Regions from separate parts of the Ercella succinigenes genome, predicted to be linked through region 2. Evidence: predicted binding sites of a transcription regulator. Region 2 holds the regulator's gene; the other holds the start of a gene.
The links. Region 2 encodes Rex, which represses fermentation and respiration genes when NADH is low (regulators of the CRP and FNR family bind a similar motif). Its sites were predicted from a motif close to ATTGTTAANNNNTTAACAAT; they were not measured.
Positions count from the first base shown of each region.

Region 1: the regulator Rex is predicted to act here: its motif matches at 2,044-2,063, upstream of AC0KSB_RS10655 (glycerol dehydrogenase).

Region 1 is NZ_CDHP01000043.1:40,458-43,887, forward strand. Features, by position in the region: partial or broken gene dhaK (dihydroxyacetone kinase subunit DhaK) at 1-659, opposite strand, end outside; gene AC0KSB_RS10655 (glycerol dehydrogenase) at 656-1,792, opposite strand; gene AC0KSB_RS10660 (PocR ligand-binding domain-containing protein) at 2,088-3,101, shown strand; gene AC0KSB_RS10665 (cache domain-containing sensor histidine kinase) at 3,187-3,430, shown strand, end outside.
Region 2 is NZ_CDHP01000040.1:132-3,561, reverse strand. Features, by position in the region: gene AC0KSB_RS08780 (LPXTG cell wall anchor domain-containing protein) at 1-822, opposite strand, end outside; gene AC0KSB_RS08775 (redox-sensing transcriptional repressor Rex) at 1,227-1,877, shown strand; gene AC0KSB_RS08770 (LysR family transcriptional regulator) at 1,884-2,822, shown strand; gene AC0KSB_RS08765 (lactate/malate family dehydrogenase) at 3,028-3,384, shown strand.

The DNA of each region.
Region 1 (3,430 bases), on a different contig from region 2:
TCACCATGGATGCCGACACCATATTCCATCTCAGATTCGCCTAGGGTAAAAGTGGGCGTGCCTTTTGCCGGGACTGTGCAGGAGTTAAGTGCGAAACCGAGCGACTTGCAGTTTTTGACAACTTTTTCAGCTATGAGTTTCACCTCTTCAAGTGATTTGCCCATTTCGGCAGCTGCACCGGCAATTTTGTGGACGAGCACAGTGCCAGCAACACCTCTCCTGCCAATAGTATAGAGACTATCTTGCACTGCGATATCGTCATTTACATAGACTTTTGCCACGTTTACATCGTCATCTTCTGCAGCCATCTCAGCAGCCGAATCAAAATTCATGCAATCGCCTGAGTAGTTCTTGATGATAAGTAGGGTTCCCTTTTGGCTCTTAGAAGCTACAATTGCATTATAAATTTGTATGGTTGAAGGTGATGCAAAGACATCGCCACATACAGCAACATCAAGCATACCTTCACCTACAAAACCAGCATGTGCTGGCTCATGTCCGCTGCCGCCGCCGCTGATGAGAATTACCTTATCGGTATTCAGGTTATTGCGGCATATGAATTTATATCTGGTGTCCAGTTTTAGATCTGGCCGCGCATCGACAATCCCCTTACACATTTCGATAACAGTGTTTTCTGGTTTGTTAATAATCTTTTTCATTGTTTTATCTCCGTCTTATACTCTCGACCAATTTGATCTGCAACAATTATTGCTGCAGCAACAGCATCGGTGGTGATGGGAAAAGCCATATTATGCACCGATTCCTCAGGTATACAGGTTTTCTCAGCAACCTGCTGCAACTGATCATCCGTAATCTTGTCAACACCAATATCCTCTAGACATATGGGCAAGCCTACAGACAGACAGAAATCAAGTACTTGCTCAATTTCAACAGAAGGAGCATTCTCCAGAACCAATTGAACCAGAGTTCCGAAAGCTACTTTCTCACCATGGAAATACTGATGTGTACCCTCAAGCACTGTTAATCCATCATGCACAGCGTGAGCAGCTGCTAAACCTCCACTTTCAAAACCAAGACCAGACATCAGAACATTTGCTTCAATAATATTTTCTAGTGCAGCAGTGACTCTATTACAGTCACATGCTTGTTTAGCCTTCAAACCATCATCCAGCAGAGTCTGATAACAAAGCTTGGCCAGTATAAGAGCTGTATTAGTACCAACTGACTTAAGATTCTCATCCTGATTTGCACCACAAGGCAGTCCGGCATTAACATTTGCAAAAGACTTGGCGCAGGCACGTGCTTCAAAATAGGTTGAGAGTGCATCCCCCATGCCGGAAACAAGGAATCTTGTAGGAGCAGAGGCAATAACGGTAGTATCGATTAGAACAACATTAGGATTTTGCTTGAAATAAGCATAGTCTTCAAAAGATCCGTCTGGTGTGTAGATAACTGCAGAATGGCTTGTGGGTGCATCTGTAGCTGCAATTGTGGGGACAATAATTAGTGCATCGCCCTCAGCAACACATTTGGCAGTGTCAATCGCTTTTCCGCCACCAAGCCCAATAATACAATCACATTTTTTCTCATCAGCTACTTGTTTGAGACGGGCGATTTCCTCACGTGAGCATTCCCCACTGAATTCGCTTTCGACAAAAGTTATATCGTGAGATTTAGCCGTTTTAGTCAATTGAGACTTAACTCGATTTACATCATCTCTATGTGCAATCAATAAACCTGATTTACCAAATGATTCAACGAAGTATCCTAGATTTAATATCTCATTCTCTCCCTGTATATACTTAGTAGGGCAAATGAATGATTTTCTCATGTTAATTTCCTCCTTTGGGCTATCTGACTAGTTAGGAATTCCATGTTTTAATTTTAGGTTGTACAGCAGACTTGTTACAAGAGAGGGTTATGTGTATAATTTGTAATTATGAATGGTAATTTCATGATGTTTTTGTTTCTTATTATAATTGTGTGATATAAAATGTGCATATATACAACTTTTTGGTGGGATGTTTTGTGCTATGTGTCTAGCGATAGTTTCTGTTCAATTATTTGAAGAAGCTACAACTAATTGGCAAAATATTCAGAATAGTCAAGAGATAAGAAGGGCAATTATGATTGATAATCTACATATGAGATTAAATCAAATATTAAATCTTGATAAATGGCAGATGTTGCAAGATTCTTTGGCTGAAGCAACAGGTCTTGCTATAATCACGGTAGATTATAAGGGTAAGCCGATTACTAAACATAGTGGACGGCGCAAATTCTGTGAATTTGTTCGCGATAGCTCTGAATTATCACAGTATTGCCAGAAATGTGATTCGAGAGGTGGTCTTGAAAGTGTAAGGAATCAAGCTCCCTATATTTATTTGTGCCATTGTAATATCGTTGATCTTGCCATACCGATAACAATCAATGACAATTATATAGGAGCAGTAATGGCAGGCCAGGTAAAACTACATCCAAAAGAAGAGTCAGACAAATTAGAAAAGATACTCAATTCACCTTCGAGAACCATGTTCTCATCACCAAATTTGAAAGTGCTATATGATGAATTGCCTTATTTGCCACTTGATGATATCTATACAAAAGCACAAATGCTGTTTAGGTTATGTAACTATATTGTTGAGGAAGCAATGAATAAAAATATTATTCTTAGGCTGTACGAAGAAACTTTGCCAAGACGCCACAGGAATGAATTACAACCAATCGAAAATATTGAGCAGATAAAAAAGGAGCTTAACAGCGCCGTCACAAACTCATATATCAAATCAGTTTCAACCGGCTCTTTTGAATGTAAAAATTCAGTACTTAAACCAGCATTTGAATACATATATCATAATAGGAACGAATCACTTTCTCAGAAGAAATTAGCCGAATTATGCCACATCAGTAACGGACATTTTAGCAGATTATTTATGAAGGAAACAGGAGAAAGTGTTACGTCATTTATTGCAAAGCAGAAGATAGATTGGTCTAAACAGTGGCTTGAGAAAACAACTCTCTCAATATCTCAAATTAGTGATAGTCTAGGCTTCAGCTCCCCAGGCTATTTTATAAAGGTATTTAAAAAGCACGAAAACATAACTCCTTTAGTCTACAGAAGCTATTACCAGAAAAAGTAACCATTTAAAAAGCCGACATTGTTCTGCCTGGTAGTTGAGTGAGTTTTTGAGCAATCAGTAGCTGAAAAGTCAGGAGAATTTCATTGTGAAAAAAATTAACCAGATTTTTCATAAGATCTCTTTTGGAAATAAGATTTTTATTCTAAATGCGATGATATTTATTGTTGCTCTGTTTGTGTTGTCAATCTCTGCCAGTCAAGTCTCTACTCGAGCAATTATGGATAAAGCTCAGAGCAGTGCTGTAAGGGAACTTCGGCTCATCGACAAGAATCTTGAAACTATGGTCAAAAGTATCGAGGATTATCTAAGGATGATATCATCTGAATATC
Region 2 (3,430 bases):
TATATTCTGATTAATTTTCCCTGTAATATCAAAAGCCCCTTGTTCAACCTGATAGTCAATATAATATCTGCCATTTTCTTCGGTCGTACCTTCAAAAACAGGTGCATCAATTGTGGGTGGAGCTTTGTCAGTAGAAATCATAAAGTATACTCTGGCTGTAGTAAAGAAATTACCGTATACTTCAGCGTCTCTATTAGGTCCGTTTTCATCAAAATAGCCTGGGAAATTTGAGAATGACATTTCTAAAGTGTCGCCGGCAGAATAACCGAGATTGACCTTATCAGATACAACGTTTTCGTATATAACAGATGTGCTTGTTGAACCATTGAATATGTGTATATTTTCATCATCATCGGTAATGCTGAAAACGACGTTTGCTGTACGATTACCAAAATAAAAACCGCGCCAGGTTCCAGGCTGGCCGGTGCTGATTCTGGTAATAACCTTAGTTTCACCTGGGGCTATTTCAAGAGTTTCATTTCCCGTATAAGTTTCACCACTGACACCGAATATTTCATCTCCTGAATTCACAGGATCAAGTGGATGCCAGCCTTCCCCTAAATTAACCCAGAAAGCCTTTTGACCATCATATTGAGAATTAATCCAAGAAACATCTTCTCCTTCAGTTAAGGATACAGTTATTGGAAAAGCTTCATTGTTGGTTAATCTAATTTCAAAATCATGCCCTTGCCAGGTTCTGGCCGGACTGGATAAGGTTACATTAATCGAATCATTATTTTCTTGTGCCACTGGAATCGCTGTAGATAAAGCAATAACCATGGCAAAAACAATTATAAGTGAAAGTAATTTTCTGTTTTTCATTTCGCGCCTCCCTTTTAGACGACATCATCAGATCTGTTTTGACCGCCCAGGAGCAATATATAATAATTATCCGGCGAGCAAAACGGATCATATTTGTTTATCTTCGAGTTTGTGCGATTTTCCCACCTCCTTATCAAAAAGCACAAAAATTCAGGTAGCATTAGCTAATCCGAATATGATACAAAATCAACTTAGCTATGATTATGTATCATAATTCAATTATAACATCATAAAAATGATAAAAACAGCGTAATACCAGGTGTTTTCCTGTCTAAAAAATTTGTCACAGCGATTGGCATAGAGTTGACAACATGACAAATTTTGCCTACAATCGATATTGTGACATCGATATCGCAATATCGAATAGAATAAAGGATATATTGTTATATGCGAAAGGATTAATTATGGACAGGAATCAAAAACCATCGGTTGTTGTCTCGGTGCAGGCATTGCAAAGAATGCCTTATTATTTACAGCTTCTGAAAAAATATAGAGATTCTGGAGAGTCAGCAATTGCTGCTAAAACAATTGCTTTGGAATTAAAGTTGAATGAAGTACAGGTTCGTAAAGATCTGGCAGCAATTAGTTCCAGCAAAGGCAAGCCGAATACAGGCTTTGTTATAGAGAATCTGATTGAGAACATGGAAGACTATCTTGGTTATAATAATCTCATGGATGCAGTAATTATAGGTGCAGGATCTCTGGGAAGAGCTTTGATTTCTTATAAGGGATTTGAAAACTATGGTTTAAATATTGTGTCGGCTTTTGATAACGATAAAAAGTTAATTGGCAGTGACATATCTGGTAAAACAATCCGTAATATTTCAGAGTTGCCTGAATTTTGTAAACGTTTGAGAATACATATAGGGATAATTGCTGTGCCAGTATCTGTAGCACAACAAACATGTGATCTTTTGTTGGATTCGGGTATACTCGCTATATGGAACTTTGCCCCCGTTCACCTTACAACCCCTGATAATATTCTTGTGCAAAACGAAAATATGGCTGCTTCCTTGGCTTTGTTGTCGCGTAAGCTAAAAGAAATAACGAGGTAAAATGCGATGAACACCCTTCATTTAAAATATGTAATAGAAATAGAAAAAGCTGGTTCTATTACTAAAGCGGCAGATAACCTTTTTATGGGGCAGCCTAATTTGAGCAAAGCTGTAAGAGAATTGGAAGAAAATCTGGGGATTACAATTTTTAAAAGAACCTCCAAAGGGGTCATTCCTACGGAAAAAGGTGAAAAATTAATCAAATATGCCCGAAGCATATTGGCACAGGTTGATGAACTGGAAGCGCTTTATACCGGGGATTCTTCTGAAAAAATAAAATTTAATATATGTATTCCCAGAAGCAGCTACATAGCACGAGCTTTTACCGAATTTGCAAGAAAACTGGATCGGCGCAAAGAAATGGAAATTAGTTCTCATGAAACTAATGCCATACAAGGAATAGACTGTGTTGCAGATGGCGATTGTAATATAAGTGTGATTCGTTATCAGGCTAATTACGAAAATTATTTCCTTGACTATCTATATGACAGGAATATTATTTTCGATCCAATCTGGGTATATGACTATGTATTATTAGTGCCTGCACGAAGCCCGCTTGCAAATAGAGAAGAAATAACTTCTTGCGATTTGCATAAATATTTGGAAATTGCTCATGGAGATGACAATATACCTTATGTTAATCAGAGCAAGCAGAAGGATTGTTCAAAAGAACAAACTACAAATAGGAAAATATATGTTTATGATCGATTCACTCAGTTTGAGATTCTTAATAACCAGATCGATTCTTATATGTGGGCTTCACCAGTTCCGGCTGATTTGCTTGAGCGATATAATCTTGTTCAAAAGCATTGTGTGGACATCAATCTAAAGTTTAAAGATGTTCTGATTTATGAGAAAAATTATAACTTTAGTGAGTTGGACAAACAATTTTTGGGAGAGCTTTTTACTGGTAAGCAAGAGCTTGAAAAAAGCATAATTTTCTAGCAATATATACAAATTGCACAAATCTAATTGTCAGAAAAGCATATCGATATTCTACAATCGATAACTACATATCGATAACAGAATATCGATATGCTTCATTTATATAACCATTAAACAGTGTTCTGCTTTATAGTATTTAGTGAAACAATTAAGAAATATAAATTACTGCAAACGTTTGCGTGAAGTGATAATGGAGGTACAAATTATGAGTAAGAAGGTAACAATTATTGGTACAGGTAATGTTGGTTCGACAATAGCATATACAATGGCAGTAAATGGAATTGCATCTGAAATTGTCATTATTGATGTTAATAAAGAGAAAGCACTGGGCGAGGCGTTGGATATACGTCAGGGTATTCCTTTTTGTCCACCTGCTACAATTTATGCTGGTAGCTTTAGTGATGCTGCTGAATCAGATATAGTCGTACTTACATCTGGTCTGCCAAGAAAACCTGGACAGTCACGTCTGGATCTTGCACAAACAAATGTTGACATTACAAAAAGCATTATCCCTGAAATTACCAGATATGCACCGGAAGTCAAGTCCAAAAAGTTGGTGTAAATTGTCTTCCGGTATCTGCATGAATCAGGTGACAACATGCAGGTAT